Regions from separate parts of the Rhizobium changzhiense genome, predicted to be linked through region 2. Evidence: predicted binding sites of a transcription regulator. Region 2 holds the regulator's gene; each other region holds the start of a gene.
What was found. Region 2 encodes PhoB, which activates phosphate uptake and scavenging genes when phosphate is short. Its sites were predicted from a motif close to TGTCATNNANCTGTCAT; they were not measured.
Positions count from the first base shown of each region.

Region 1: a site for PhoB is predicted at 1,349-1,365, ahead of phnF (phosphonate metabolism transcriptional regulator PhnF). Genes of this name have one in related genera too.
Region 3: a site for PhoB is predicted at 6,250-6,266, ahead of olsB (l-ornithine N(alpha)-acyltransferase). Genes of this name have one in related genera too.
Region 4: a site for PhoB is predicted at 3,889-3,905, ahead of pehA (phosphoric/sulfuric ester hydrolase PehA). Genes of this name have one in related genera too.

Region 1 covers NZ_JABFCQ010000001.1:1,733,788-1,741,761, reverse strand. Annotated here, with positions in the region: gene G9X68_RS08785 (carbon-phosphorus lyase complex subunit) at 1-189, opposite strand, end outside; gene phnH (phosphonate C-P lyase system protein PhnH) at 194-802, opposite strand; gene phnG (phosphonate C-P lyase system protein PhnG) at 802-1,278, opposite strand; gene phnF (phosphonate metabolism transcriptional regulator PhnF) at 1,396-2,133, shown strand; gene G9X68_RS08765 (2,3-bisphosphoglycerate-dependent phosphoglycerate mutase) at 2,173-2,808, opposite strand; gene dapB (4-hydroxy-tetrahydrodipicolinate reductase) at 2,830-3,654, opposite strand; gene G9X68_RS08755 (ABC transporter ATP-binding protein) at 3,670-5,457, opposite strand; gene G9X68_RS08750 (glucokinase) at 5,603-6,628, opposite strand; gene G9X68_RS08745 (methylglyoxal synthase) at 6,646-7,026, opposite strand; gene mepA (penicillin-insensitive murein endopeptidase) at 7,113-7,974, opposite strand, start outside.
Region 2 covers NZ_JABFCQ010000001.1:1,303,753-1,311,726, reverse strand. Annotated here, with positions in the region: gene phoR (phosphate regulon sensor histidine kinase PhoR) at 1-60, shown strand, start outside; gene G9X68_RS06550 (substrate-binding domain-containing protein) at 258-1,292, shown strand; gene pstC (phosphate ABC transporter permease subunit PstC) at 1,461-2,942, shown strand; gene pstA (phosphate ABC transporter permease PstA) at 2,939-4,261, shown strand; gene pstB (phosphate ABC transporter ATP-binding protein PstB) at 4,278-5,093, shown strand; gene phoU (phosphate signaling complex protein PhoU) at 5,138-5,851, shown strand; gene phoB (phosphate regulon transcriptional regulator PhoB) at 5,984-6,667, shown strand; gene G9X68_RS06520 (GcrA family cell cycle regulator) at 6,914-7,447, opposite strand; gene G9X68_RS06515 (aspartate aminotransferase family protein) at 7,867-7,974, shown strand, end outside.
Region 3 covers NZ_JABFCQ010000001.1:1,447,412-1,455,385, forward strand. Annotated here, with positions in the region: gene G9X68_RS07215 (GNAT family N-acetyltransferase) at 1-42, opposite strand, end outside; gene G9X68_RS07220 (SRPBCC family protein) at 80-535, opposite strand; gene G9X68_RS07225 (NUDIX hydrolase) at 648-1,238, shown strand; gene G9X68_RS07230 (class I SAM-dependent methyltransferase) at 1,425-2,510, shown strand; gene G9X68_RS07235 (TrmH family RNA methyltransferase) at 2,507-3,367, shown strand; gene lspA (signal peptidase II) at 3,364-3,867, shown strand; gene G9X68_RS07245 (PAS domain-containing hybrid sensor histidine kinase/response regulator) at 3,923-6,205, shown strand; gene olsB (l-ornithine N(alpha)-acyltransferase) at 6,314-7,192, shown strand; gene G9X68_RS07255 (VOC family protein) at 7,375-7,974, shown strand, end outside.
Region 4 covers NZ_JABFCQ010000007.1:198,636-206,609, reverse strand. Annotated here, with positions in the region: gene G9X68_RS28445 (ABC transporter ATP-binding protein) at 1-368, opposite strand, end outside; gene G9X68_RS28440 (ABC transporter substrate-binding protein) at 559-2,193, opposite strand; gene pehA (phosphoric/sulfuric ester hydrolase PehA) at 2,228-3,772, opposite strand; gene G9X68_RS28430 (AraC family transcriptional regulator) at 4,098-4,847, shown strand; gene G9X68_RS28425 (alpha/beta hydrolase) at 4,975-5,937, shown strand; gene G9X68_RS28420 (nuclear transport factor 2 family protein) at 5,958-6,482, shown strand; gene G9X68_RS28415 (nuclear transport factor 2 family protein) at 6,528-7,028, shown strand; gene G9X68_RS28410 (ABC transporter ATP-binding protein) at 7,031-7,974, opposite strand, start outside.

The DNA.
Region 1 (7,974 bases), 430 kb from region 2:
GGCAAGTGCGGCGAGCGTGCGGTCGAAAAGCGAGGCCTCGGCCATGACGCGGTCGACGGCGAGCGCGAGCTGCGCCACGATCTGGTCGATGCCGATCGCCGGCAGCGAACGGTCGCCGCGGCGGCGGTCGGCCAGCAGGCGGTGGGCATTGGCGATGGCGGTCTCGCCACCCTTGACGGCAACATACATGAGCTCAGATCTCCGTTGCTGTGATCTTGGTAGTGCGCGGCAGGCAGAGGAAACGCTTGCCCGCCGTCAGCACGATGTCGACGCCGCGCGGAAAGAGCGCACGGTTCTCGGTCCAGAGCCGCAGGAAGGTCTCCGGCAGGCCGGTAGGCGCGATCTCCGTCACGCTCTGGATGCCCGGACCCATCAGCGCCAGCCTGCGGCCGCCCTCGAGTTCGGCGAGTTCGATGATGAGGGTGGTCGAGCGATCGGGATATTCCTGCGTACCTGATGCAAAGAGGCCGAAGGAGGAAAGGGCGATGCCGGCCTCGGTGAAGGCAAAACGCGCTTCGGCTTTTTCGCCGGTCAACGGCGCGCCGGTATGGAAGCCGAGCCACTCCGGCACGGCGGATTTCGCCAGTCCCTGGGAAAGCCAGACGGGCGTGTCGTGGTCGCAAAGCGTCAGCGCGATGGTGCCGGCGGCGATGCCGAGCGGTGCCGGCGGAGCGACGTCGGGCTGAACCGTCTGGATCGTGCCGGGGCGGGCCATGCCGTCCATCAGCATCTTGAAGACGCTCTGGGCATGGAAGACCGGCTCGGCAAAGCCGCCGGTCAGAGCTTCTGTGTTCAGGCCCATCAGTTATCTCCCCGCACCATGGTGAAGAAATCGACGCGGGTTGCCGCCGTCTCGTCCGCCTTGCGGCGTTCGGCATCGGCGATCCGCTCGGCAACCGGTAAAAGCAGTGCCTGTTCGACGAAACCCTGCGTCGCCTCCTCCTGCCAGAGCGCATCGAAGATCGCCGCAAGCCGGGCCTTCTCACGGTCGGTGCCGAGCGCCTGTGCATGGCCGACCGAGCCGGAGTCGAGCCGGACCGTGGCCCGCGTCACCGTCACTTCGCCAAGATTGAAGGGCGCGCCGCCGCCGCCGATGCGCCCACGCACCATCACCAGCCCGGTCTCCGGCCCGCGCACCGGATGCGCCGCGGGCTTTTGCGGCAATGCGTCCCAGACCGCCTGGAGTTCGCTGCGCTCCGCGCGCGCCAGCAGATCGGCGGCGCGTTTGCGCCCGGATGCCGTCTGTGACGCAGCGTCTGTCCTGTCCGCTGATATCATCGCCGCTTCCCTTAAAATGTCTATTGATATAGACAACCATACAAGATACATTTAGCTCTAAATCGATGTCGTGACAAGCGTATGACATCGAGAGTTAAATGGACGGGCAGGGGCGGAATGGCGGGATTGAAGCAGGTGCAAAGGCAAACCGGCGTGGCGCTCTGGCGTCAGATCGCCGATCGGATTCGTGAGGCGATCAGCACCGGAGCCTATGACGAAACGGGAATGGTGCCGCCGGAAACGGTCCTGGCCCTGCAATTCGGTGTCAACCGGCATACCGTGCGCAGCGCTTTGGCGGCATTGGCGCAGGAGGGGATCGTGCGTGCGGTGCAAGGTCGCGGCACGCTGATCGAACGCAAGGAGCGGCTGAACTTCCCGATCACCCGCCGCACGCGTTTTACCGCCGGCATCGGCGATCAGGCGCGTGAAATGCGCGGCCTTCTGCTCGATGAGGCGAAGGAGGAGGCGAGTACCGAGATTGCCCGCTGGCTGGGCCTGAAGCCGGGAGAACAGGTGATCCGCCTGGAAACATTGCGCCAGGCAGACAAGCGGCCGGTTTCAAGGGCGACGAGCTGGTTTCCCGCCAAGCGCTTTGCCGGTATCGGCGAGGCCTATCGCAAGCGGGAATCGATCACCAAGGCCTTCGCGGAGCTCGGTCTGGCGGACTATATCAGGGCGACCACCGAGGTGACGGCCGCCCATGCCGATGCAGCCGATATGGCCGATCTCGAACTCACCCCCGGCGCGATCCTGCTGATCGCCAAGGCGATGAATACCGATCTCGACGGCGTGCCGGTGCAATATTCGATCAGCCGCTTTGCGGCCGACCGGGTGCAGTTCACGATCGAGAACTGAGCGCCTTTCCCCGCCGTAGCGGGGAAAGATCAGCTGAGATCAATGTGCGCCCGACATGTCGCCGAGCACTTCTTTGGAAGCGACGGTAGAATCCGCCTTCAGCGTGTAGACCATCGGCACGCCGGTCGCGAGGTTGAGGGCGAGCACACCTTCTTTGCTCAGCTTGTCGAGCACCATGACAAGTGAACGCAGCGAATTGCCGTGTGCGGCGACCAGCACCTTCTCGCCTCTGAGCACGCGCGGCAGGATTTCGGTGAGGTAGTAGGGCCAGACGCGGGCGCCGGTGTCGCGCAGACTTTCACCGCCGGGAGGCGGCACGTCATAGGAACGGCGCCAGATATGCACCTGTTCCTCGCCCCATTTGGCGCGTGCATCGTCCTTGTTGAGGCCGGAGAGATCGCCGTAGTCGCGCTCGTTCAGCGCCTGGTCGCGGATCGTCAGGAGATCGGGCTGGCCGACCTTGTCGAGAATGAGCTTCAGCGTGTGCTGCGCACGCACCAGCACCGAGGTATAGGCGACGTCGAATTTGATACCGTATTCGGCGAGCGCCGCGCCGCCTGCATTGGCTTCCTGGATGCCGAGCTCAGTCAGATCGGGATCTTTCCAGCCGGTGAAGAGATTCTTCAGGTTCCAGTCACTCTGACCGTGGCGAACGAGGACGAGGGTACCGCTCATGAATATGCCTCCGTAGTATCGTTATGAGGAAGAGAGCCCGAGCACGTCGAGCATGGAATAGAGACCCGGCTTCTTGTCACGCGCCCAGAGGGCCGCCTTGATGGCGCCGCGCGCAAAGATCGAGCGGTCGGCCGCACTGTGCGAAAGGGTGACGATTTCACCTTCGCCGGCAAAAAGCACGGAATGCTCGCCGATGACGGAGCCGCCGCGCAGCGTCGCAAAGCCGATCGTACCCGCCTCGCGGGCCCCGGTATGGCCGTCGCGCACCCGGACCGACTTCGAAGCAAGATCGATGCCGCGCCCTTTTGCCGCGGCCTCGCCGAGGAGAAGGGCAGTGCCGGAGGGCGCATCCACCTTGTGCTTGTGGTGCATTTCCAGGATCTCGATGTCCCAGTCGACAGAATCGAGCGCACGCGCTGCCTGCTCTGCGAGCACGCCAAGCAGGTTGACCCCGAGGCTCATATTGCCCGATTTGACGACGCGCGCATGCCGGGCCGCCGCGGCGATCCTGGCATTGTCGTCGTCCGAACAGCCGGTCGTGCCGATCACATGGACGATGCGGGCTTGCGCGGCGAGGCCTGAGAATTCCACCGTTGCGGCAGGCGAGGTGAAGTCGAGCACGCCTTCGGCATGCAGGAAGGCCTGGAGCGGGTCGTCGCCGATGACGACGCCGGTCGGGCCGAGACCGGCGATTTCGCCGGCATCCTTGCCGACGAAGGGCGAGCCGGCGCGCTCGACCGCAGCATGCAGCTTGACGCCCTCGATGGAATGGATGAGCCGGACCAACGTCTGCCCCATGCGTCCTGCTGCGCCAACCACCACCAGTTTCATCGCAGCATCGCTCATGTCAGTCTCGCCAGATCAGTTTGAATCGGAGGCCGAAGGCCTCTGCAGGTTGTTGAGGCGAGCGTAAAGACCGTCGCTGACCTTCGCAAGCGTCTCGTGATTGCCTTCCTCGACGACGCGACCCTGCTGCATCACGATGATCTTGTCGGCCCGCACCACGGTCGAAAGCCGGTGGGCGATGACAACGACGGTGCGTCCGCTCATCGCCTCGTCGAGCGCCTTCTGCACGGCCGCTTCGGATTCGGTGTCGAGGGCCGAGGTCGCCTCGTCAAGAAGCAGGATCGGCGCATTGCGCACCAAAGCGCGCGCGATCGATAGTCGCTGGCGTTGGCCGCCAGAAAGCGTCACGCCGTTTTCGCCGACCGGCGTCTCGTAACCCTGCGGCTGTGCCGAGATGAAGTCATGCGCATAGGCAAGCCGGGCGGCCTCTTCCACCTCGGCATCGGTCGCTTCCGGCCGGCCATAGCGGATATTGTCGCGGATCGTGCCCTCGAACAGATAGGGCTGCTGCGAAACATAGGCGAGCTGCTGGCGCAGCGACTTCTTGGTGATGTGGGCGATGTCCTGTCCGTCGATCAGGATTTCGCCCTCGCGCGGATCGTAGAAGCGCGGAATGAGGCTGATGACGGTGGATTTGCCGGCGCCGGAGGGGCCGACCAGCGCTGTGGTCGCGCCGCCCTCGGCGATGAAACTGACGCCGCTGAGCACGCTCTCATTGCCGTAGGCGAAAGACACATTGCGGAATTCGATCCTCGCCTGCGTCACCGTCAGCGGCCGGGCATCCGGCAGGTCGCGCTGGCGCGGTTCCATGTCGAGCAGTTCATAGATCATCCGCGCATTGACGACGGCGCGCTCCATCTGCACCTGCAGGCGGGCAAGTCGGCGGGCCGGGTCATAGGCAAGCAGCAGCGCCGTGACGAAGGAGAAGAAGGCACCCGGGGGTACATTGTAGTAGATCGAGCGGTAGGCGGCATAGGCAAGTACGCTGGCGACGGCAAAACCTGCGAAGCTTTCCGTCAGCGGAGACGTGCGTTCGGAAAGCCTTGCAATCCGGTTCGCCCGGCTTTCGGCGCCTTTGATCAGTTTGTTGACCTTGCGCTCCAGTTCTTCTTCCATCGTGAAGGCTTTCACGATGGCGATGCCCTGGATCGTCTCCTGCATGGCGCCGAGAACGTGGCTGTTCAGATGCACGGCCTCGCGGGTGGCCGAGCGCAGCCGCTTGGAAACATAGCGCAGTGCATAAAGCAGCGGCGGAGCCATGATGAACACGGCAAGGCTGAGCAGCGGATCCTGGATGATCATCACGGCGAGCAGTGACACGAAGGTCAGAAGGTCGCGCACCGTCGAGGTGATCGTCAGGTTGAGCACGTCGCGGATGCCGCTGACATTCTGGCTTACCTGCGCGGCGATATGGGCCGAGCGCGCCTCGCTGAAGAAGCCGACCGAAAGCGTCATCAGATGCGCATAGAGCCGGCGCTGGTAGCGGGCGACGATATCGTTGCCGACCCTGGAAAGCGCCACCGCCTGGCCATAGCTCGCAAAACCGCGCAGCACGAAGGCGATGAAGATCGAAAGACAGATGATCCAGACGACGTCGGCGCGGCGATTGGCGAAGGCCTCGTCGATGATCGCCCGCATGATCCAGGCGGTGAATGCCGTCGAAAGCGCCACCACGATGAGGCAGGCAATCGCAAAGACATAGCCCCAAAGATGATCGCGGCCGTTTTCAGCGATGATGCGCTTCAGGATGCCGGTTACGGTATCGCTGCTGACGCTCTGCGTTCTGCTTTCCGCCGCTTCCAAATAGGGTTTCCTGTCTCGGGCCAAGCGCCTCGTGAGGGCGACACGCACTTTTGCCGGGGTCTATAAAGAGTTGGGATTGGTTTGGCTAGAGCGCCGCGCCTCCGCATAGGATGTGCCAATGACGCTCTATTGTTCTGCGCCGGACTCAGCGCCGCCAGCGGCGGCCCTCGGTCGAGAGGCCGAAATTCGCCGGCATGCGCGCATAGGAGGAAAGTCCGGCGAGCGCTGCCAGCGGGTGCGTCACCACATAGGTCGGGATGGTGCGAAGTAGCGCCGTATGCGGCGCCTTGTCCTCGAAGGCGATGCGGAATTCCGGTCTCTTCAGCGCCGGGAGGATCTTCTGCGAGATGCCGCCGGAGAGATAGACGCCGCCGCGCGCCATGAACACCATCGCCATGTCTCCCGCCACGCGGCCGAGATAGGTGGCAAACAGCGAGACGGTCTCTACCGCCGCCTCGTCGCTGCCGGCAAGCGCGTGCGAGGTGATGTCGGCCGGATCCTTCATCGTCGGCTCGATGCCGTCGACCATGCAGATGGCATGATAGAGGTTGACGAGGCCGCGCCCGCAGAGAATCTGTTCGGCCGAAACGCGGCCTTCGATCGTCTCGATATGCGGGAAGATTTCATAATCGCGCTTGCTGCGCGGCCCGAGATCGACATGGCCGCCTTCGCCGGGAACCGGGATCCAGCTATGCTGGGCATGCACGAGTCCGCCGACGCCGAGGCCGGTGCCCGGTCCGAGCACGACGCGCGAGGCGATCATGTCGCCGGTGGCGTCGCCGATGCGTTCGCGGTTTTCATCCGAAAGCGCGGCAATTGCCAGCGCCTGCGCCTCGAAATCGTTGACGACGAGCACATCCTCCATGCCGAGGCCCTCGATCATCGTCTTTGGCCGCACCACCCAGTCGCAATTGGTCAGCGGGATTTCGTCGTCGTTGATCGGGCCGGCGACGGCGAGGATCGCCGAGCGCGGCTGCACGGCGATCTTGTCGAGCACGCCTTGCTGGATTGCTTCGTCGATCGTGGCGAAATCCGCCGTGCGCACGTTCGGAAACTGCTTCGGCTCGGCATAGGCATCGGTGAGGATGGAGAAGCGGGCATTGGTGCCGCCGATATCGCCGATCAGGATCGGGAAAGGCAGCGGAGCGGTGCTGTTGTTCGGTTTTGGCATGGCCGGTTCCGTGCTGATCAGGCTTCGAGTGTGGGAAGAAGTTTTATAGCGGTCGCGTGGTTGAGCGCCATCGGAATATCGTAGACGATCGCCAGCCGCATCAGCGCCTTCACGTCGACATCGTGCGGCATGGGGGTCAAGGGGTCGACGAAGAAGATCAGGGCGTCGACCTCGCCGGTCGAAATCAGCGCGCCGATCTGCTGGTCGCCGCCGAGTGGGCCGCTTTTCAACCTGACGACGTTAAGATCGGGAGCGGCGTCGAGCACCCGCCCGCCGGTCGTGCCCGTCGCGACGATCTTCCAGCGCGAGAGAATGTCCCGGTTGGCGCGGGCGAACGCTGCCATGTCGTCCTTCTTCTGGTCATGCGCGATCAGCGCAAGGCATTTGCCGCCGGCCATGAAGTGAATCTCCGCCCCAACAATTCAATCGATTTGACCGCTGTATACCAACAGCTTGCGATTTGAAAGACAGTGCATCCGCCCCTTCATTGGATCGCCGGCTTGTCGTTCGGAACCGGGCCGACATCCGGTAACGCCTCATCAGTGTCATCAGCCGACGCGGCTGGCGGAGCGGCGGCGAGCGCGCTTGCGGCGGAGGGTCCACCATAGGTGGCGGCCTGCATCGAAGCAACGGAAGCGGCGTTGAGCACGGCGGCGCAAGCGTTGGGCAGATCGGTGACCATCATCTCACGCGGTGGTTTCGGCGGCTTTGCACCGGGCTTGGGCGGTTTCGGCGGCGCCCAAGGCGCCGGCGTGAACCAATAGGCGAGCGACTTGTCGCAGCCGTCGCCAGCGGGCACTGGAGCTTGCGGCGTGCATCCGGCAGCGCCCGGCGGGCATTTGATGCGGATGTGGAAATGCGAGTCATGGCCGTATATTGGCCGGAGCTTACCAAGGTTGGTGCGGTCGCCGCCCCAGGTGTCGCACATCTTCTTCTTGATCGCCGGATTGACGAAAATGCGCTCCACTTCGGGATAGCTCGCCGCCAGCATCAAAAGCCGCGCGCGTGATTCCGTCCACACTTTGGGGTTGACGGTGAGGAACTTGTCCTTCTGCAGCATGCTGGTGAAGGGCAGGTCCTCGCGTTCCTGGGCCGTCATGCGGCGCGCCGGCATCGGGCTAAACCAGATATCGGCATCGAGGCCGATCTGGTGCGAGGAATGGCCGTTGAGCATCGGCCCGCCGCGTGGTTGCGCGATATCGCCGACAAGGATGCCGGGCCAGCCGGCATATTTGACCGCATCCTGCGAAAACCGCTCCAAGAGCGCGATCATCGCCGGATTGCCCCAGCGACGGTTGCGCGAAAGCCGCATCGCCTGCCAGGTCGGGCCATCGGTCGGCAGCGCC
Region 2 (7,974 bases):
GCGCGGCTGATCGTCAAGTCGGAAGTCGGCAAGGGGACCGATTTTACCGTTCGTTTCTGACCACATGTCGCAACACTTTTACGTTGCATAATTTTATTGTTTTAAATCAATATCTTATATTGTCACAAATGTTTCATCGATTTGACATAAAAGGACGAGGCTTCAAGAGCTAAGAGAGTCCCGCCGATGAAAAAAGGCACTGCGAGGGCCTCTCTAATGGCCGCACTCACACAAGCCCAAATGCCGGGAGATTTCTAATGAACACCTTCAAGCTCACCGTTGCCGCGCTCGCTGCAACTGCTGCTTTCGCTGGCGCTGCCGTCGCCCGCGACCAGATTCAGATCGCTGGTTCGTCCACCGTCCTGCCTTACGCAAAGATCGTTGCCGAGTCCTTCGGCGAAACCTTCACCAACTTCAAGACGCCGGTCGTCGAATCCGGCGGCTCGGGCGCTGGCCTGAAGGAATTCTGCAAGGGCGTTGGCGAAGACACCATCGACATTGCGAATTCCTCGCGTCCGATCAACAAGAACGAAGTGGAAGCCTGCAAGGCTGCCGGCGTAACCGACATCCAGGAAGTCAAGATCGGTTATGACGGCATCGTCTTCGCAACCGACGCTTCCAACCCTGATCTCGCTTACGTTCCTGCCGATATCTACAAGGCCCTCGCAGCCCAGGTCGTCGTCGACGGCAAGCTCGTCGCCAACCCCTACAAGAAGTGGTCGGAAGTCAACCCGAAGCTTCCGGCTGTTGATATTGCCGCCTACATTCCGGGCGAAAAGCACGGCACCCGCGAAGTCTTCGAACAGAACGTTCTCGCTGCCGGCTGCAAGGCCTCTGGCGCAACCGACGTCATCGCCAAGGAAATCGCCGACAAGGCTGCCCAGGGCAAGGCCTGCGTCGCAGTCCGCAAGGACGGCGTTGCTGTCGACATCGACGGCGACTATCCGGAAACCCTCGCACGCATCGCCGCCAACAAGACCGGCGTCGGCGTATTCGGCCTTTCCTTCTATGAAAACAACGCCGACAAGCTCAAGGTTGCTTCGATGAGCGGTATCGTTCCGTCCACCGAAACGATCGCCAACGGCACCTACCCGGTTTCCCGCCCGCTGTTCTTCTACGTCAAGAAGGCACATCTCGGCGCTGTTCCGGGCCTGAAGGAATACGTCAACTTCTTCGTATCCGACCAGATGATCGGCCCTGACAGCCCGCTCGTCGAATACGGCCTGGTTGCCGCTCCGGATGCCGAGCGCGAAGCGATCCGCAAGGACGTCGAAGCCGGTAAGGCTATGTAATGACTTTTGCCGGCGCGGTGCCTTTTGGCCCGCGCCGGCATTGCTTATGCCCTGCGCGCCGGCGGTTCCGGAGCTGCAGGGTTGAATTCCTTCTCCATGATTGGAAGCTGAAGGCAGGCTGATCAAGCTGCCGGGCTTTTTGGGGCTATGGGCCTGGGGACGTAACGAATGAGCACATCCATCATACTTTTGTGCCTTGTGGTGATCGGAGTCGCCGCCTATCTGGTCGCGCGCAACCGTGCCACGGCGCTTGCCGGAGGCAGATCCTCCTCACTGCATTCACGGCCGGCCTATTACGGCGCCTATGCGGCGATCTGGGCAGTTCTTCCCGCCCTCATCGTCCTTGGCCTCTGGCTCTCCATCAGCCCCGGCATCATCCAGTCTTCGGTTCGCGGCGCTTTTCCCGAAGACATCAGGGCTCAAGTCTCGGTCGAGCAGGATCTCGGCTATTCGACGGTGGCAACGGTTGCCCGTGGCCTTACGATGCTGACATCGGATGAAACCGCTGCGGTCGGCAACGATCCGGCTGCGCTGCAGGCCAAGCTCCTCGAAAAGGGCGTGCCGCTTGCCAGCCAGCCGCTGCCTTACATGATCGACGCCGCCAGGACGCTCAACGCCATGAGCATGACGAGCCGCATCGCCATGACGGCGATCGTCTTCGCTCTCGCCGTTGCCGGCGCCTTCTACGCGCTGCGCTCCATCGCTCCGCGCTTCCGTGCCCGCAATCGGGTCGAGCGCGTCATGCTCTGGGGCCTGCTGCTCGCCTCCTCGATCGCCATTCTGACGACGATCGGCATCGTGCTCTCCATGCTGTCGGAAGCCGCCCGCTTCTTTGCGGCCGTTCCCGCCATGGACTTCTTCTTCGGCACCGTCTGGGATCCGCGCTTTGCCGGCGCCGGCAGCTCGTCCTTCGGCCAGTTCGGCCTGATCCCGCTGCTGCTCGGCACGATCTATATCGGCCTGGTCGCCATGCTGGTCGCCGTGCCGGTCGGCCTCTTTGCCGCCATCTACATGGCCGAATACGCCTCGATGAAGGTGCGCTCGATCGCCAAGCCGCTGCTTGAAGTGCTCGCCGGCATTCCGACGATCGTCTACGGCTTCTTCGCGCTCGTCACCGTCGGCCCGTTCCTGCGCGATTTCTCCGCCCAGGTCAGCGGCCTTCTCTCCGGCAACTACAGCAATTTCATTCAGGCGCAGAGCGTTCTGACGGCCGGTATCGTCATGGGCATCATGCTGATCCCTTACGTGTCCTCGCTGTCGGACGATATCATCACCGCCGTGCCGCGGTCACTGCGTGACGGTTCGCTCGGTCTTGGCGCCACGCGCTCCGAAACCATCAAGAAAGTGGTCTTGCCCGCAGCCCTTCCCGGCATCGTCGGCGCATTGCTGATGACTGCCTCCCGCGCCGTCGGCGAAACCATGATCGTCGTGCTGGCCGCTGGTGTGGCTGCCCGCATCCAGATCAACCCCTTCGAGCCGATGACGACGGTGACCGTCAAGATCGTCAACCAGCTGACCGGCGACCTTGAGTTCACCTCGCCGCAGACACTGGTTGCCTTTGCCCTTGGCATCACCCTGTTCTGCATCACGCTTTGCCTCAATATCTATGCGCTCTACATCGTGCGCAAATACCGGGAGCAGTACGAATGACGGATATTGTTTCTCCCACATCAGGCGTCACCGTTTCCAAGGCGCCAGCCCGCCGCGATATTGGCATCAAGCGCCGCTATGCCGCCGAGCGCCGGTTCCAGGCCTATGGCATCGCCGCCATCACCTTCGGTCTCGTCTTCCTCTTCATCCTGCTGTGGACGGTGATCGGCAAAGGTTATACCGCCTTCCAGCAGACGGCGATCACCCTGCCGATCGAATTCGTCGAGAAGACGATCGACCCGAACAACAAGCGTGCGACCGACCCTTCGGTGCTGATCGCCGCCAACTATCCGGTTCTCCTGCGCGACGCGATCGTCAAGCAGCTGAACATCAATGCCTCGAGCCGTCCCGACGTGCGCGATGCATCCGCCATGCTGTCGAAGAGTGCGCCGATCCAGCTGCGCGATATGGTGATCGCCGATCCGTCGATCATCGGCAAGACGGTCAATGTCACGGTGCTCGCCGACGCCAATGTCGACAGCGCCAACAAGGGCCAGATCGACCTCTTGGTCGATGAGAAGAACCGCAAGGTCAACGACAAGCAGGTTGGCTGGATGAACGAGCTGAAGGCGAGCGGTGCTCTCCACAAGCAGTTCAACACCGGCCTCTTCGTCAACGGCAATTCCAGCCGTCCGGAGGCCGCAGGCCTGGGCGTCGCCCTGATCGGCTCGCTCTACCTGATGCTGATCGTGCTCGTGCTTTCTCTGCCGATCGGCGTCGCCGCCTCGATCTATCTCGAGGAGTTTGCGCCGAAGAACAAGCTGACGGACCTGATCGAGGTCAACATCAACAACCTCGCCGCGGTCCCTTCCATCGTCTACGGTCTGCTCGGTCTTTCCGTCTTCATCAACTTCATCGGCCTGCCGCGCTCGGCTTCGCTGGTCGGCGGCCTGGTGCTGACGCTGATGACCCTGCCGACGATCATCATCGCGACGCGTGCGGCACTGCGCGCCGTGCCGCCGTCGATCCGCGCCGCAGCGCTCGGCCTCGGCGCTTCGAAAATGCAGATGGTGTTCCACCATGTGCTGCCGCTCGCCATGCCCGGCATCCTGACCGGCACGATCATCGGCCTGGCGCACGCGCTCGGCGAAACCGCGCCGCTGCTCTTGATCGGCATGGTCGCCTTCGTCGCCAATGCGCCGACGACACCGCTCGATCCCTCGACCGCTCTGCCCGTACAGGTCTATATGTGGGCCAACGAGGCCGAACGTGCCTTCGTTGAGCGTACTTCGGGTGCCATCATCGTCCTGCTCCTGTTCCTGATCGTCATGAACATGGGCGCCATCCTCTTGCGTCGTCGCTTCGAGCGCCGCTGGTAAACGGAGTTACAAGATCATGAACATGTTGACGGAAGCTGCAGTTGAGAAGGCGCTGGATCAGAAGATGAGCAACGTCCCGTATAAGATGATCGGCCAGGATGTCTCGGTTTACTACGGCGAGAAGCGCGCGCTTTTCGATGTGAACCTGAACGTTCGCGAAAACACCGTAACCGCCCTGATCGGCCCGTCCGGCTGCGGCAAGTCGACCTTCCTGCGGTGCCTCAACCGCATGAACGACACGATCGACGGCTGCCGCGTCACCGGCAAGATCACGCTGGACACCGACGATGTCTATGATCCCGATATCGACGTCGTCGAACTTCGCGCCCGCGTCGGCATGGTCTTCCAGAAGCCGAATCCGTTCCCGAAGACGATCTATGAAAACGTCTCCTACGGTCCGCGCATCCATGGTCTTGCCAAGTCGAAGGCCGATCTCGACCAGATCGTCGAGACCAGCCTGCAGCGCGCCGGCCTCTGGAACGAGGTCAAGGACCGCGTGCACGAATCCGGGACGGGTCTCTCGGGCGGCCAGCAGCAGCGCCTCTGCATTGCGCGCGCCGTCGCCGTCAGCCCGGAAGTCATCCTGATGGACGAACCCTGCTCGGCGCTCGACCCGATCGCCACCGCCAAGGTCGAGGAACTGATCCACGAGCTGCGCGAGAACTACACGATCGTCATCGTCACCCACTCCATGCAGCAGGCCGCGCGCGTCTCGCAGCGCACCGCCATGTTCCACCTCGGCAATCTCGTCGAGGAGAACGACACCGACAAGATGTTCACCAATCCCGACGATCCGCGCACCCAGGACTACATCATGGGTCGCTTCGGCTGATTTTGGCGACACCAAGCCTTCCCGTTATTCGAGGATAAAGCCCCATGGCATCGACACATATTTTTTCTGCCTATGATGATGATTTGAAGTTCCTGTCCAGGCGGATTTCCGAAATGGGCGGCCTGGCCGAGCAGATGGTCGGCGAATCCGTGCGGGCGCTGGTCAACGGCGATACCGCGCTGGCGCAGAAGGTCATCTCTGACGATGTGATCCTCGATCACGCCGAACGCGAAATCGGCGATAAGGCGATCGTCACGATCGCCCGCCGTCAGCCGATGGCCTCGGACCTGCGTGAAATCATGGGTTCGATCCGCATCGCCGCCGACCTCGAACGTGTCGGCGACCTCGGCAAGAACACGGCCAAGCGCGTCATCGCCGTCCAAAGCACCGGCGTTCCCCGCAAGCTTGCCCGCGGCCTCGAGCATCTGTCCGAACTGGCGCTCGTCCAGCTCAAGGAAGTGCTCGACGTCTACACCAATCGTTCAGCCGACAAGGCGAATGCGATCCGTGAACGCGACAACGAGATCGACGCGATGTACACATCGCTGTTCCGCGAACTCCTGACCTATATGATGGAAGATCCGCGCAACATCACCAGCTGCACGCATCTTCTCTTCTGCGCCAAGAATATCGAGCGCATCGGCGACCATGCCACCAACATCGCCGAGACGATTTTTTACATGGCGACAGGTGCGCAGCCGGAAGGCGATCGTCCGAAGGACGACAGCGCCAACACCGTCGGCGCGGTCACCGAATAGCGCCCACACCAGTCAATTGCGTGCGCGCCCGTCCGGGCGCGCAAAGAGGTCGCAGCCAATTTCTGAATTTGCGCAGGATGCATTGCTTAAATCACCCTGGTTTAAGGATCATGCGCGAGGAGATCGAGACGCATGATCCCGAGAGTTGCAGTTGTTGAAGACGAGGAAGCCCTCAGCGTGCTTCTTCGCTATAATCTCGAAGCGGAAGGCTTCGAGGTCGATACCATCCTTCGTGGCGACGAAGCCGAAATGAGGCTTCAGGAGCGCACGCCCGATCTTCTCATCCTCGATTGGATGCTGCCGGGCGTCTCCGGCATCGAGCTCTGCCGGCGCCTGCGTATGCGGCCGGAAACCGAGCGCCTGCCGATCATCATGCTGACGGCGCGCGGCGAGGAAAGCGAGCGCGTCCGCGGATTGTCGACGGGTGCTGACGATTATGTCGTCAAGCCCTTCTCGACCCCCGAGCTCGTTGCCCGCGTCAAGGCAATGCTGCGCCGTGCCCGTCCCGAGGTGTTGTCGACGGTGCTGAAATGCGGTGACATCGAGCTCGACCGCGAGACCCATCGCGTCCATCGCAAGACCCGCGAAGTCCGCCTTGGCCCCACCGAATTCCGCCTGCTGGAATTCCTGATGTCGTCGCCGGGCCGGGTCTTCTCCCGCTCGCAGCTTCTCGACGGCGTCTGGGGCCACGATATCTATGTCGACGAGCGCACCGTCGACGTCCATGTCGGCCGCCTGCGCAAGGCGCTGAATTTTTCCAACATGCAGGACGTTATCCGCACCGTCCGCGGCGCCGGTTATTCGATGGAAGCCTGAGGGCTTCCATCTGAGCCTGCTGACAAAGCCCTGGCAAAGCCCGCGACGTCATCCTCGGCCTTGTGCCGAGGATCTGCGCACGCCAAATTAAGCAACTGAAAATAAACGGTTTTCCCTCAAGTAGTTGAGGTGATCAGATGCTCGGCACAAGGCCGAGCATGACGGAGGGAAGCCTGAGCTTCCATCCGCGCATAAGAAAACGGGCCACTCGGCCCGTTTCTACATTCTGACGATGGCTGCCCGCGTTCAGCTTGCCCGCGCTGCCGCCCGGCGGCGTTCGTTGACCGGCTGGTAGGCAAGCTTCTGGTGATAGCTGCAATAGGGCGAATTGTCGGGGGACTCGCAGCCGCAGAAGTGGAAGTCGTCCTTCAGCGGATCGCCGACCGGCCACTTGCAGGTGCGCTCGGTCAGTTCCGTCAGGCCGAGGCGGCGCGAAATCGGCACCACCACATTGCCTCTCGGCACGTATTCCATTTCCTCGATCGTTTCGATCTCGATCTCTTCCTTCAGCATCGTCGCGCCCTGCTGGCGGGTAACGGTGCGGGTGGTGATCCGGGAGGCGTAGTTCGGCGCGCGCGGCGCCGATGTATTGCGTTTCGGCGTTCGCGCCGCGGTGTTGGTGCCGCCGGCCTTGGCGCGGCCCGGAAGGCTTAGCCGGTGCACTTTGCCGATGACCGCGTTTCTGCTGACCCCGCCGAGTTGCGCAGCGATCTGGCTGGCGCTCAGTCCTTCGGCCCAAAGCTTCTTGAGTTTCTCGACCCGCTCGTCTGTCCAGTTCATGCCCTGTCTCCACCTTTTGCGTTGGTGATGGCAGAATCCCTCACCGTTGTCCCGGGAGCTCCGAAACAAGAAACGCTTGATCAATTTTGGTGACTAGTTCCGCCGCATGCAGTCTAGTAATTGATCTTTAACCTAGTGTGAGGCTGACTCCGTGACAAGAGTCGCATGAATCCGGATGAATCGAATTCGTAGTTTTCCCCAACTTGCTGCCTCTGCGTGTCATTTCTGCAATAATGCCTGTTGAAGACTGAGAATGCCGCTGTACACCCTTGCTGCATAGGCTAAGGGCGCAGTTTTGTTGACATTGCAGCGCGAAAAGGAAATAGTGCCAGTCGCCGCCGCAAGGCGGCATTTTTAATTTCTCGGGCCTGTTTCCTTAGCCGGAGTCATTGCCCGGCAACTTTGATGGAGATCGCGCAATGGCTGAAGCCACGCCGCTTTATGACACCTATTCTCGTGCCCCGCTGCGGTTCGAGCGAGGCGAGGGCGTGTGGCTGATCACCGAAAGCGGCGAGCGATATCTCGAT
Region 3 (7,974 bases), 140 kb from region 2:
TTCCTGATCTTCCGCCCGCGGCGGCCTGATGGTCCACGTCATAATTCCGATTTAAACGAAGCCTCAATCTGCGCCAAGCCTAACCGGCCGCCATTTTGGCGACGACGGCAGCATTGAAATCCGAGAAGAAACCTTCGGCGAGCCTCTGCGAGGTCGAATCGAGCAGACGCGCGCCGAGCTGGGCGAGCCTGCCGCCGAGTTCGGCCTTCGACCGGTAGTGCAGGATGGTCTCGGCACCCCTTTCCTCAAGCACGATATCGGCACTCCCCCTGGCGAAGCCGGCAAGACCGCCCTTGCCTTCGGCCGACAACGTGTAACTCTTCGGCGCATCGACATTGGAAAGCGTCAGCAGCCCGTGGAAGGTGGCTGACAGCAGGCTGAACCTGACCTTGATGGTCGCCTCGAAGACATCAGGCGACAGCCGCTCGATGCCTTCGCAGCCTGGAATGCAGTCGCGCATGATCTCGGGATCGTTGAGTGCTGCCCAGACGATGTCCCGCGGCGCGGCGATGCGTTCTTCGCCGGTGAAATCCATTTGACGACCCCATCTTCGATTCGCTCATCTTATCCCAGCGGGAAAGCGCTTTGCCAAGGCGGCACGGAATGTTATCTGCCGGTTGCGATCTGGCACATAAGGGATGGGGCCGATGAACGACGAACTGAAGCCCTGGAGCGTGACGGCAAGCCGCATCACCTATGAGGATCGATGGATCCGGATCCGGAGCGACGATTGCGTCACCGCCGATGGAACCGTCGTCGCGCCCTTCCATGTGCTGGACTATCCCGACTGGATCAACGTTATCCCAGTCATGCCCGACGGGCGCGTGCTGCTGACACGGGAATATCGGCACGGCCGCGGCGAGATCGTGCTCGGTCTGGTCGCCGGCAGCCTCGAACCCGGCGACAGCAAGACCGGCGATCCGGCGATGACGGCGGCCCAGCGCGAACTCCGGGAAGAGACCGGCTATGAAGCCTCGACCTTCGTCAAGCTGCTCACCTCCTATCCGAATGCCGCCAGCCACAGCAATTTGGTGACGAGCTGGCTGGCGCTTGGTCTCAGCCGGGTCGGCGAACCGTCTTTCGACCCCGGAGAGAAGGTCGAGCTGCTGTTTGCGGATCTTGCTGCCATCCTCGGCGAACTGCAGTCCGGCGCCGTCATCATGCAGTCTATGCATGTCGCAGCCCTCTATGCGGCGGAAAGCTGGCTTCGCACGCAGGCCTCCGAGGGCTTGAAATAGGCGCCGCATCGGGGAGATCCCTCTCCTCTTGCCCGGGCTTGGCCGGCGGCGCAGTTGATCCGCCCCGCTTTTCTGGGCTACTGCATATTCAAAGTGCCGCAGTGCGATTTGCGCGTTTCAAGACGCGCGACGCTGGAGCGGACGCAAAGCCGATAAGACACCCCGACAGAGACGCGGAAGAACACGTTGAAACAGAGAGAAGGCCGGCCGGGCCAGAAGAAAACATCAGGTCCTTCCGGTGAAAGCCGCAGGGGCGATCGGACAGGGCGGCCGCCGAAGCCGCTCGCGCGGCCTGCGGCGAGCCGCGAGGCTGCTGCGCCTGCCGCCGTCGTGCGCCCTCTGATGACGCGCAGCGGCGAGCGTCCGGCTGAGCGCGTGCCTGTCATCCTCGAATCGCTCGGCGCCGGCGACTTCCACCTTATCGACAGCGGCAACGGCGAAAAGCTCGAGCAATACGGCCCCTATCGCATCATCCGCCCGGAGGCCCAGGCGCTGTGGCGGCCTTCGCTGCCCGCGCACGTTTGGGAAAAGGTCGATGCCGCCTTCACTGGCGATACCGACGAGGAAGGCACCGGCCGCTGGCGCTTTCCGAAGGAGGCGCTCGGCGAGACCTGGCCGCTCAATCTGCTCGGCGTCGATTTCCTCGGCCGCTTCACCTCCTTCCGCCATGTCGGCGTCTTCCCCGAACAGATCGTGCACTGGAGCTGGATGAAAGAGCAGGTCGAAAGGGCCGGCCGACCGCTGAAAGTGCTGAACCTCTTCGGTTATACCGGCGTCGCCTCGCTGGTTGCCGCCGCAGCCGGCGCCGAGGTCACCCATGTCGATGCCTCGAAGAAGGCGATCGGCTGGGCGCGGGAAAACCAGGCGCTCGGGCGCATGGAGAAGCTGCCGATCCGCTGGATCTGCGAGGATGCGATGAAATTCATCCTGCGCGAGGAGCGCCGCGGCAGCCAGTACGATATCATCCTCACCGATCCGCCAAAATTCGGCCGCGGCCCAAATGGCGAAGTCTGGCATCTTTTCGAGCATCTGCCGTTGATGCTCGATGTCTGCCGCGAGATCCTGTCGCCGAAGGCAGTGGGCCTGGTGCTGACGGCCTATTCGATCCGCGCCAGCTTCTATTCGATCCACGAGCTGATGCGCGAGACGATGCGGGGCGCCGGCGGCGTGGTCGAATCCGGCGAGCTGGTGATTCGCGAAGCCGGCACCGACGGCAAAACGCAGGGCCGCGCGCTTTCCACCTCCCTCTTTTCCCGCTGGGTGCCGAAATGAGCAAGGACTTCCACGATCAGGGACCGCGCAGGGTCGGGCAGGTGAAGGAAGTGACCTCGCTCGCCAACCCGATCATCAAGGACATCAAGGCGCTGACGAACAAGAAATCGCGCGAGGAAAGCGGGACGTTCCTGGCCGAAGGACTGAAGCTCGTCATCGATGCGATCGAACTCGGCTGGGCGATTCGCACGCTCGTCTATGCCAAGGCCGCCAAGGGCAAGCCGCTGGTCGAGCAGATGGCGGCAAGGACCGTCGCCTCGGGCGGACTGGTGCTCGAGGTCAGCGAAAAGGTGATCGCCTCGATCACCCGCCGCGACAATCCGCAGATGGTCGTCGGCATCTTCGAGCAGCGCTGGAAGCCGCTCCGGGATATCCGGCCGAGGGATGGCGAGACCTGGGTGGCGCTCGACCGGGTGCGCGACCCCGGCAATCTCGGCACCATCATCCGTACCGCCGATGCGGCCGGCGCTTCCGGCATCATTCTCCTCGGCGAGACGACCGATCCCTTCTCGCTCGAAACGGTACGCGCCACCATGGGCTCGGTCTTTGCCGTTCCGGTCGCGCGGGCGACGCCTGAGGAATTCATCGCCTGGCGGAAATCGGCCGGCGTTTCCGTCGTCGCGACGCATCTTGCCGGCGCGGTCGATTACCGGACGATCGACTACCGGAAAAAGCCCGTCGTGCTGTTGATGGGCAACGAGCAATCCGGCCTGCCGGAGCAACTGGCGAAAGAGGCCGACGCGCTTGCCCGCATTCCGCAGCAGGGCCGCGCCGATTCACTGAACCTCGCCGTCGCCACCGCCGTCATGCTTTTCGAGGTACGCCGGCATCTCCTCTCACTTGCCGAGGGCAAATGACCGAACAGACGCATGCACGCCCGGCGCTGTTTTCGCGCCCAGCGCCGATCCTCTTCTTCATCGTCGTCGCCGTTCTGATCGACCAAGCCGTCAAGATCGCCGTCGATCATTACCTGCCGCTGCAGGAGGCAGTGCCCGTCGTTCCGATGCTGGCGCTCTACCGGACCTACAATCTCGGCGTCGCCTTTTCGATGCTGTCCGGCATGGACGGCTGGTTCATCGTCGGCATGCGGCTCGTCATCGTCGCCTTTGTCATCTGGCTGTGGTACCGCACGGCGAAGGATCGCTGGATCGCCCATCTCGGTTATGCGCTGATCATCGCAGGCGCGATCGGCAATCTCGTCGACCGCTTCGCCTATGGGCATGTGATCGATTACATTCTTTTCTATACCGAGAGCTGGTCCTTCGCGGTCTTCAATCTCGCCGACAGTTTCATCACCATCGGGGCCGGCTGCGTCATTCTCGACGAGCTGCTGTTGCCGAAAAAGGCCGGCCGCTAAAATCTTATCGAAATCCTGAAGGCATTCGGAACGGGCCTCATGTTAGCCAGATAGCATGCAGAACCTGGGACAGTTGCAGGAAAGATTGTCCGCCGCCTTCGGTGGACCCGCCGCCAAGCCGCATGAAAAGCGGATGGAGGCGGTCTTCTCACGGCCGAACGCAGCGGCACCCCGGGGTGCCGATGACCGCCAGGGCGGGCCTGCACCGACACGGCGCCTGCTGTTCTACTGGCTTGGCGGCGCCGGCCTTCTTGCCGCAACGATCCTGATGTTGCTTGCCCATGCCGGCGATCCGCTGCTGCTTTCGGGCGGTCTCGTCGTTCTTGGCCTTGCCGTCATCGCCAGTTATGCTTTGCTGATGGTTCGCTCGCGCAGGGCCGGGCAGCGCCCCGGTCAACCCATGCCGGATTGGAACGCCGGCGCAAAGCTGTTCGCCGACGTGCACGACGTGCTCGGCGATATTACGGTCGGCCGCACCATGGACCGGCGCATCATCTCCGCCAACGATACTTTTCGCCGCCTGACCGGGCGGTTGCGTCCGGAAGGACGCACCTGCGAGGAGATCGGGCTTGCCTTCCGCCCGGGTCCGATACCGCATTGCTACGATGTCGAGATCTCGACGCCGGAGGGCCAGCGTATCTTCCTCTGGCGCGACGTCGTCACTCGCGACCCGGCGAACGGCCGTCTGCTGCTGCAGAGCGTTGCCCGCGACGTGACCGACGAGCGGCTGATCGCGCAGGGCCGCGAGGAGGCCCGCCAGAAGGCCGAATATAACAGCGCCGCCAAATCGAGGCTGCTTGCCACCGTCAGCCACGAGGTGCGCACGCCGCTTTCCGGCATCCTCGGCATGACACACTTGCTCGCCGAGACGCGGCTGACGCAGGAGCAGCAGGACTATCTGGCGAATATCCGCCAATCCGGCCACGCACTGACGCAGTTGGTCGAGGACCTGCTCGATTTCTCCACGATCGAGGTCGGCCGCTTCGCGCTGCATCCGCGCTCGGAATCGCTGCGCAAGCTCTTGGAAAGCGTCGTCGAGATGCTCGCCCACCGGGCGCATGAAAAGGGTATCGAGATCGGCGCCACCGTGTCATCCGACGTGCCCGAAAATATGAGCTTCGACCCGGCGCGGCTGCGCCAGGTTCTGTTCAACGTCATCGGCAATGCCGTGAAGTTCACCCAGGTTGGCGGCGTCTTCATCCGCGTGTCGCTCGACGCGGACGACCTATCGATCACCGTCACCGATAGCGGTCCCGGCATGACGGCGGAGGAGCAGGCGCGCGTCTTCGGCGAGTTCGAGCAGGGCGGGAGCGTTGCCGACAAGAGCAGCGGGACCGGGCTCGGCCTTGCGATCTCCGCCCGCATCATGCGCGAATTCAACGGCGCGCTGACGGTTGCCAGCGAAAAGGGCAGAGGCAGCGAATTCACCATCCGCTTCCCCATCGATATCGGCAGCGAGCGCCCCGACCGGCGAAACACGCTGCTTGCCGGCAACAGTGTCGTGCTTTTGGCGCCGACAGGTGCGGCGCGCACCGCCATCGCCGAAACCATCACCGCGCTCGGCGGCCTCTGCCATCTCGTCGCCGACGGCGAGACGGCGCGGGCAACACTGCTCGAGCTGGCGAAGGACGGAAAGCGGCCGACCGATATTATCATCGACCATCGCATGTCGGCGGAATTTTCCGCCCATCTTGCCGATCGCGCCGAAATCGCCGCACTTGGCTTGCGCAAGGTCCTGCTCGTCAATCCGGAAGAGCGCAGCGCCCATCCGCTCGACCTCTTCGATGCCTGGCTCATCCGGCCGCTGCGCGAACAGTCGCTGATCGACGTGCTGCGCGGGCGCATGCGCGGCATGGAGAAGCGCGACGCGTTGAACGACAACCAGCCGGGCTTCGGCCTTTCAGTGGCGGAGACGCTGGTTGCCGCCAGTGGGCTCAGCATCCTGCTCGGCGAAGACGATCCGATCAATGCCATGCTGGTGCGTGTCGTTCTGGAAAAGGGCGGGCATAAGGTGCGCCATGTCGAAGATTTCGAGGCGCTGCTCGACTGCGCGCTCTGCGAGGCCAATGCCCGGCCCGATATCATCATCAGCGATCTCTCGATGCCTGGCGGCAACGGCATCGACATGCTGGGACGCCTGCGCGGCCACGAGCGGCGGCTCGATCTCGCCTCTGTGCCGGTGATCGTGCTGACTGCCGACAAGAGCGACGAATCGCGCCGCCAAGTCTTGCTCAACGGCGCCAACCGCGTCATGATAAAGCCGGTTGATCCGGTTCGGCTGCTGACCGAAGTTCAGGCAGTCGCCGCCCTTTCCGCCCGTCGGGCAGAGGCGCGCTGAGCGCCTCGGAAACCGGCACGCTTCTTGCGCTTGGAAATTCAAAATGTCACTTTCCTGTCGTAGAGAAGTGTTTTATGGCGTCGATAAGCCGGCAACGGGAGAATCGTCATGTCCGCCATCGACATCCTGAATCGTGACACCACCGCGGAGGCAGCACGGCCCTCGACGGCTGCTGTACAGAAGGACGGCGATATCCTCGGCCGCATCGGCAATCTGGAGACCCGCCTTGCCCGCACGGCACGCGAGATCGATGCCGCCCAGGCCGTGCGCTACCGGGTCTTCGTCGACGAAATGAAAGCGCAGCTGCCGCTGGACGCCATGCGCCGCCAGCGCGATGTCGACGCCTACGACGCCGTCTGCGATCATCTACTCGTTCTCGACCGCTCGATCGAGGGCGATCCCGAAGACCAGATCGTCGGCACCTACAGGCTGTTGCGCCAGGATGTCGCCATCGCCAATGGCGGTTTTTACTCGGCTTCCGAATTCGAAATCGAGGGCCTTATCGCCAAACATCCGGACAAGCGCTTCATGGAGCTCGGCCGCTCCTGCGTGCTGCCGGAATACCGCACCAAGCGCACCGTCGAACTCCTGTGGCAGGGCAACTGGGCCTACGCCCTGAAGCATGGCGTCAGCGCCATGTTCGGCTGCGCCTCTTTCCCCGGCGTCTATCTCGAAAGCCACGCGCTGGCGCTGTCCTTCCTCTACCACAATGTGCTGGCGGAGAACGAATGGGCCGTCGGCGCCCTGCCGCATCTGGCCCGCAACATGGACCTGATGCCGGTCGAGGCCATCAACCCGAAGCGGGCGCTGATGGCCCTGCCGCCGCTGATTAAGGGCTATCTGCGCCTCGGTGCGATGGTCGGCTCCCACGCGGTCGTCGATCATGCCTTCAACACGACCGACGTGCTGATCGTGCTGCCGATCTCCAGCATTTCGGACCGCTACCTGAATTATTACGGCGCCGACGCCGGCCGCTTCGCGAGCTAAACGCCAAGGACCGCCGGCAATTCAAAGTGTTGCAGCGTCCTTTGCGCGTCTGAAAAAACGCGCGGCGTTGTAAGGCTTGACGATCCCCCGCCATCCCTTCATCCTGACATCGCGTTTTCCGTGGGGCGCATCGGCATTGTGCCGGCTGGGCTATGCCCGCCCACACATCTCAACCATGCGCCATGTCGAATTTCGAAAACCTCCGCAAGAGAGCCAAGCTCTATAAACGTTGGCATCAGAACAGGTATCATCCTGTCGCCGCCGAAATCCGGCGGTGGCTCCCCCGTTACAGCGGCCTGGACGATCGGCAGATTCTCGACTGCGCGTTCAAGCTCGCCGATGCGCAGGAGCTCGTTGCGGCAAAGGAAGGTTTCGAAAGCTGGACGGCGCTGAAACAGGGACTGACCTTGATGAACACGCCTCAACAATCAAAAGTTTCGACACCGACATTCATCGACGCGCAACCGCAACTCTTCGTCCGGGATATCGGCAGCTCCTGTGAATTCTATATCGGCAAGCTCGGCTTTGAGCTTGCCTTCGCCTATGGCGAGCCCGCCTTCTATGCTCAGGTCTTCCGGGGTGCGGCGCGGCTCAATCTTCGCTCAGTCGACATGCCTTTTCTCCATCCGGATTTCCGGCTTCATGAGGAAGACGCGCTTTCGGCAACCATCACGCTTGACGACGCCAAAGCACTGTTCCTGGAATATACGAGAGCTGAGGTCCCGTTCCATCAGGGCTTGAGAATCGAGCCATGGGGTTGCCCAGACTTTCATTGTTCGCGA
Region 4 (7,974 bases), on a different contig from region 2:
CGGGCGGCCCTGCCGGTCAGCCCGCGGTGCAGTTCGACGGCTTCGGCGATCTGGCGCCCGGCGCGGATGACAGGGTTGAGCGAGCTCGACGGATCCTGGAAGATCATGGCGATGCGGCCGCCGCGTATACTTTCGAGCTTCGTGCGCGACGCGCCGATCAGCTGATCGCTGCCGAGACGCACACTGCCGGAGACGGAAGCCTTTCCAGGCAGGAGCCCGAGTGCCGCCAGCCAGGTGACCGACTTGCCGCAGCCGGATTCGCCGACGAGACCCACCGCCTCGCCCTTCCCGATTGCCAGATCGACGCCGTGCAGGACTTCGACGCCGCTGAACGCGACCTTCAAATTGGAAATTTCGACCAATGACATTTCAGCCTTTCCTTCTTGCATTCCCGCCGGCCGTCAGATCCGAACGAGAGCATGATGTCGTCTGAAAACCGCTCACACTTTTCGGCATCATGCTCGTGTCTGTCGGGCTGGCCTGGTTTCCGGATAGCCGGTGCACCAAATGGCAGCGAGCCGGAGTTTCCCCCGGCTCGCTGATGTCGTCAGATCTTGATCAGGACCAATTGCCCTGGCGGAAGTCCATGGCAAAGGCCGATGCGGCCTTCCAATTGATCGACTTCGACTTGGCGGTGAAGACGGCGTTCTGGTGGAGAACGGTATAGGCGGGGTCTTCGCGCTCGCAGATCTGCAGCATGCGGGCGAAAGCGTCATGGCGCTTGGCGCGATCGGTGCTGGTCTCGAGGAAGGTCGACAGCGTGTTCATCTCGGCGTTGGTCCATTCGCCGACCTGTTGCTGCTGGCCGTTCGGACCGTGCTGGGCGACGATCGAGGAAACCGGATCGGGGAAGCTTGCGGAGTTCGACCAGTCGCGGACGGCGCGCGTCGGCGTCTTTTCGAGGATCTGCTGCCAGTTTTCCTTCATCTCGATCTGCACGTTGAGGCCGACCTGCGCCCACATTTCGACGAGGATCTGCGCCGTCGGGGTCTGGTTGGTATAGTAGTTGTTCAGCAGGCGATACGGGATCGGATCGCCCTTGTAGTTGGCTTCCTTGAGGAGCTGGCGGGCGAGATCAGGATTGTATTCCGGCACGGTCCAATCCTTGACCAGCATGTCGCCATAGAAATCCCACTGCAGGCCGGCCGGAACGCGCGTGCGGCCTGCCCAGAGCGAGTCGACGATCGCCTGACGGTCGATGGCATGCGTGAAGGCGCGGCGCACCAGCGGGTTGCCGAGCTGGGCATGGGTCTTGTCGAACACGGTCAGGCGGTGGTTGGTGATGATGCCGCCCTGGACTTCGAAGGCAGCGTTCTTTTCGATGCCTTCGATCTGGTCCGGCGGGATGTCGCTGGCGAGGTGATATTCGCCGGACAGCAGGCCATTGACGCGCGAGGCGACTTCCGGAACTTCGACGAAGCGGATCTGCTTCACCGGAGGACGGCCGCCCCAATATTCGTCATGCGCTTCGTAGATCAGGTAGGTGTCCGGCTTGAACTCGGCGACGCGGTAGGGACCGGTCGTGATCGGTGCGCGGGCCCAGTCGAGATAGCTCTTTGCCTCATCCCAGCCGCGGCGATTGGCGATGGCGCTGGCGGCAACTGAGATGCGGCCTTCCATCGTCACGTCAGGCGAACCGTTGACGAAGCGGACGGTATATTTGTCGACGATTTCGATGCCGAGCAGGGCTGGCCAGATACGGCGGGCGACGGCTGGAATTTCGACCGGCAGTTCCTTGCTTTCGCGGCCGAGCGGGTTCTTTTCGGTGACGAAGATCGTCTTGCCGGTGCTCGGCTGCGTATCGCCGAACATGCGTTCCTTGCTGAAGGAGAAGGCGACGTCTTCGGCCGTCATCTCGTCGCCATTGTGGAATTTGACGCCCTGGCGCAGTTTCAGCTCGACGGTCTTGTCGTCGATACGGCGCCATTCGGTGGCGAGCGACGGAACGGCCGAGAGGTTGCCGAGCCAGTCGAGGCCGATCAGGCTTTCCCACAGCGACGAATTGAAGATGCGCTGGCCGACATTCGACTGTTCGCGCAACGTATCCAGCGTGTTCGAGTTCGAGATCTTCTGGACGGCGATGGTGATCGAAGGACGGTTGTCGGCCTGGGCGATGGAAAAGCGCGGCAGGATCAGCGAGCTGGCGACGCCGGTGGCAAGGCCGAGAGCACCGCGACGGGTGAAGGTGACCATGGGAATATCTCCTTGGGTTCTCTGGTAAGTCGGATCAATGGCTGCGTTCGATCAGGCCTTCGGGGCCGGAGCGATAATGGGTCAGGGTTCTGTCGGCATGTTTCAGGCGCCAGGAGAGCGCCTTCTGCGCATAGTCCCGCACGAGCGCGGCATAGGCCGGATCGTCGGCGAGATTGGTGAATTCGTTCGGATCGTGCTGCAGATCGAAGAACAGCGGCGGCAGCGCTGCGAAATGAACGTATTTGTATCGCTCGTCCTGGATGACGCAGAGGCTGCAATCATTCATGCCGAGGCCGAGGAAACTCTGCGACTCGGAATAATAGACATCGCGGAAGTCGTATTCGTAGTGCAATTCGGTACGCCAATCCTGCGGCCGGCCCTCGCTCAGGAAGGGCAGCAGCGACAGGCCGTCACAGGCGTGCGGGATCTTTCCGCCGAGCCAGTCGAGAATGGTCGGCATGACGTCGATGCTCTCGGTGAAGCCGCTTTCGATCGCACCGGCGCGTGCATTTTCGCCGGCGTCCTTGATGACCAGCGGAATGCGGAAGCTCGGATCGTTGTAGCCGATCTTGCCGAGCAGGTGATGATCGCCGAGCTGCTCGCCGTGGTCGCTGGTGAAGATGATCAGCGTATCGTCCCACTGTCCGGTCTCATCGAGATAGTTAAAGACCCGGCCAAGGCAATCGTCGACCTCGGTGATCAGGCCGCAATAGGTTGCGCGCATCTGGCGCAGTTCCGCTTCGTCGAGCGTCGCACCTGACCCTTCGGCGCCCTGGAAGAAGGAGCCGCGGCGGATGCTGTCGACATAGAATTTCATCAACGGATGTTGTGCAGCCTCAGTGTCCGGGTTGGACGCGCGGATTGGCGCCGGCATGTCTTCCGGCCGGTACATGGCATGATAGGGAGCAGAGGCGACGAAGGGCGGATGCGGCCGGTAATAACCGAGATGCAGGAAGAAGGGCTTGCCGTCGCGGCCCTTGAGATAGGTCAGCGCCCGCTCGGTGAAGAAGGTCGAGTCCGAAAATTCCTTCGGAATGCGTGACGGACGGTCGGTGGCGCCGGCAACGGCATCTTCGCCCTCGGGCAGCCAGATATCAGGACGATGCTCCGGCAGCTCGAAGCCGTTCTGTGCCACCCAGCCGAAATAACCCTCCATATTGGGCTCGAAGGCGCCGACTGGATGGAAGCCGTCCATCAAGTCGCCAAGCACCCTGAAGCGCGGATCGTTTGGCGAAGTGGTGCGCGGATCCGGCACCGTCGTCGTATAGCCGATCAGCGCCGGGTCGTAGCCGACGCCGCGCAACGCCTTGCCGAGGTTGAGGTGGCGCTGGTCGAGCGGCACCGTGTTCTGCACGGCGCGATGGTTCATCAGATAGAGGCCGGTGAGCAGGCTCGCACGGGCCGGGCCGCAGGGAACGCAGGTCGTCACATGGTTCCTAAAGGTCACGCCCTCGCGACAGAGCCGGTCGAGATTAGGCGTCTTCAGGAAATCGTTTTTCCCGTCGGCACGCAGAACGTGCGGAACGAAATCGGCTCGCCATTGGTCAACGACGATGATGAGAACGTTTTTCTTTCGCATGGAGCCCCCATTTGTGCGGGGCTGTTTGAACCGCGATTATTGCAGCGCGATGACCACTTTTTCAACGTTCCATGACATTGAACGGATCGTGGGTTTCTTCGCGTTTATTCCATGGGCGTCATAAAATTGTAATACTTGCGACACAACAGCCGTTCACCGCGTGAGGCGGCTCCCCGGCTCTCGCTATCGGGCTTTCTTCGTCTTGCGGCTAATAACAATTGCTTTCCGGCGCCAAGGCAGCCGAAATCTGCATGGTTGAATTCCCGGCGTGACAAATTAGATTTGTCCCATGAGCGGACCGCGAGGAGTTTCGAGCGGAGATTGGTTGACGGCGGGCAGGCTGGATCTGCCTGCTGGCGGTGGTGCGTTCGCGATTCCCCGGCTGGCCATCGGCTTATTTCTGGTTGATCAGGCCCGGCACCGCATCGCCGTCGGTTCCGATCGTAAGCGGGTCGTGCCGCTGCGTGCCGGCGACGGCTGGATTCTGCCGGCCGGTTCGTCGGGCACCTGCGAATATGACGATAAGCTCTCGTTTCTGAGGGTGGATCTGTCGGACGCCTTGCTCAAGGATGTCGGTTTCGACAGGGCCGTCTTCAATCCCGTCGTCGGCAGCCTCGATCCGCTGCTGGTTCAATTCGTCCGTCACGCGGCCTCTCTTCGGGATGCACCGCAATCCCTCTATCGCGATACGATGCACCTTGCGGTTGCAGCACATTTAGCTCAGCTGCTCTCGCCTGCCCCGCTGTCATCCATTGGGGTCGAGGACCGGCGGCTGCGCCGTGCACTGGCATATATCAATGACAATCTTGCCGAGGATCTTTCCCTTGACGACATGGCTTCCGAGGCGGCAATGAGCCGGTTCCATTTCGTGCGCATCTTCACCGCGGCGCTCGGCACGTCGCCGCTACAATATGTCATCCGTGAGCGAATGGAACGGGCCAAGGTGCTGCTCAGGACCACGGGCGTTCCGGTTGCCGCCGTCGCCATCCGCGTGGGTTATGACGACGTGTCCCGCTTCGGTCGGCATTTCAGGCGCAGTACAGGGCTCACGCCGGCAGCGTTTCGCAGACGATAGCGCTCCGACCCAGAATGACAATAAACACATAATAAATGCCAAGTATCGCTCCGGCGCCTGCGCGCCGATGCTGCGAAACTCCTCCTCGTACCTGATTAAACCGGCGGTGACGGCGAGGAAATCTTCGATGAGACTATCGACCCTTTCTGCAATTGGGGCAGCCCTGCTGCATTCGACGGCTTTTGCGGCCGGCATCGAGACGCGTCCCGTCTCCTTCCAGAACGAGGGAGTGACGCTTGCCGGCACGCTCTATCTCCCGGCCGACTACAAGCCGGGCGAAAAGCGCCCCGGCGTTCTGGTGACTGGCGCCTGGACCTCGATCAAGGAGCAGATGTCCGGCCTTTACGCGGAGGAGATGGCCGAGCGCGGCTTCATTGCCCTCGCCTTCGATTTCCGCGGCTGGGGCCAGTCTGGCGGCAATATCCGTTTCAAGGAGGATCCGGCGGCCAAGACCGATGATATCGTGGCGGCGGCCGACTTCATGGCAACCTTGCCGGAAATCGATGCCGGCAAGATCGCCGGTCTCGGCATCTGCGCCTCGGCCGGTTATATGGCGGCGGCGGCTTCGGGCAATCCCGATTTCACCGCCATATCGCTGGTGGCGCCTTGGCTGCATGACAAGGCGATCGTCGAGCGGATCTATGGCGGCGCGGACGGCGTCGCCAGGCTGATCGCCACGTCCCGCGAGGCTGAGGAAGCCGAGCGCAACGGCCAGCCCCGGATGATCGTTGCCGCAAGCGCCAATGACAGCACGGCGCTGATGTACCAGATCCCCTATTATACCGAGCCCACTCGCGGCCTCACCCCGCAATATGACAACAAGTTTAATCTCGCCTCCTGGGAGCCATGGCTGACCTATGACTCGGTTGCCACCGGTGACCGCCTCGACAAACCGACGCTGATCGTCCACTCGGAAGCGGCCGCCGTTCCGCAAGGCACACATGCCTTTTTGGCGCGCCTTCATGGTGATGCGTCCGAAATCTGGCTCGACGGCGTCACCCAGTTCGACTTCTACGACAATCCCCAGCATGTCACGCGGGCGGCCGATGCCGTGGCCGCGCATTTCGAACGGATCAACAGAGGCTCCTGATAGCTGACAAGGAGATGACTATGAAAACCCTCGTTCTCACCGCGGCAGCCGGCGTGTTGCTGGCGTCGTTTACCACCAGGGCCGAGCCGATCGGTCCAGACGACCGGGTGGCCATCATCGATGCCATTACCGACATTGCCGCTGGCGCCGACCGCCACCAGTGGGACCGCGTGCGCGGCGCCTTCGCCGACACGGTGACGCTGGATTACACCGGCCTCTGGGGCGGCGAGCCGACCACCCAGCCGGCCGAAGCCGTCATCCGGCAATGGTCTGCCTTTCTGCCGGGCTTCGATCGCACGCTGCATCTCGTCAGCAACCACGCCATCATCGAAAGTGCCGGCCCGACAGCGGTGGCCGAGGCCGATTTCCAGGCAGTCCATCGGATCGGCGCGGAGAGCTGGGTACTGATGGGACATTATCGATATGACCTCACCAAGATCGACGGCACCTGGAAAGTCTCCCGGCTGGTGATGACGCCCGCCCACGAGACCGGCGACCGGACTCTGGTCAACAGGGCCGCGGAACGCGCCGGGCAGCCGGGCTGATCCGGCCTGCCACTCTCATTCCAATATACCTTCAAGGAGATCCGCATGCGCAGACCATCGCTCGTTCGAGCACTCTTCGTTTCAGTCGCACTCTTTTCCGGAGGAACCGTCATAGCCGCAAGCCCGGAAGAAAACCGCAAGGTCATCACCGACTACTACGCCGCCTACGGCAGCGGCGACATGAGCCGTGTCGCCGCGTTCTTCGCCGACGATATCGAATGGCACATTCCCGGCCATCATCCGCTGGCCGGCGTCAAACGCGGCAAGGAAGAAGTGGCGGCATTCTTCCAGCAGCTGGGCAAGGCCGGTTTCCGCGCCGAGCTGATCGCGTTGACGGCCGACGAGTACTGGGTGATCGACATGCATCGCGGCTGGTCGGGACGAGACGGCCTGGCCAATGTCGACACCATCTGGGTGCTCGCCTTCCGCATCGAGAACGGCAAGATCAAAGAGGCGCGCAACTTCTCCTATGATCAGGCGGCCGCCGACACCTTCTTCTGGCAGGCCTACCCGCTGAAACCCCTGCCCGACCGGCTGCTCGAATGAGCTTATACCAGGTGATTCGTCGACGCGTCGAAGAGATGGATTTGGTCCGGATCGACCGAAAGTCCGATCATATCTCCTGCCTTGACCCTGTCGCGGCGCGTCTCGACGATCGTCAGTTCCGGCTGGGTCTCTGCGACGATGAAGGTTGACGAGCCGGTCGATTCGACGAAGGCGATCGGCACATCGAAGCTGCCATGTCCAGGCTCGACGACGCCGATATGCTCCGGCCGGATGCCGGCGATGAGCTTACGCCCAGGCTCGATGGCGCGGGTGATCGCAAGCGTCTGCTTCACTGCGCCGAAATCCAGGATAAGGCTCTTGCCGCCTTCCGCGGCAATCGCGGGAATGAAATTCATGGCCGGCGAACCGATGAAACCGGCGACGAAGCGGTTTGCCGGGCGGTCGTAGAGGTCCAGTGGCGCACCCTGCTGTTCGATGATGCCATCGCGCATCACCACCACATGGTCGGCCATCGTCATCGCTTCGACCTGGTCGTGCGTGACGTAGACGAAGGTTGCGTGCAGCCGGTCGTGCAGCGACCGGATTTCCTTACGCATGTGGACGCGGAGTGCGGCGTCGAGGTTGGACAGCGGCTCGTCGAACAGGAAGGCCTTGGGATGGCGGATGATGGCGCGGCTCATGGCGACGCGCTGGCGCTGACCGCCGGAAAGCTCGCGCGGATAGCGCTTCAGGAGATGCGAAAGACCTGTCGTCGCCGCCACGTCCTCGGCGGCCTTTTTGGCCTCTGCCTTGGCAATGCCGCGGATGCGCAGGCTGTAGGTCAGGTTCTCCTCGACCGTCATATGCGGATAGAGCGCATAGGACTGGAAGACCATCGCGACGTCGCGCTTGCGCGGCGGCACGCCGTTCATCAGCTCGCCGGCGATCCTGAGATCGCCCGACGAAATGCTTTCGAGGCCGGCAAGTGAGCGCAGCAGCGTGGACT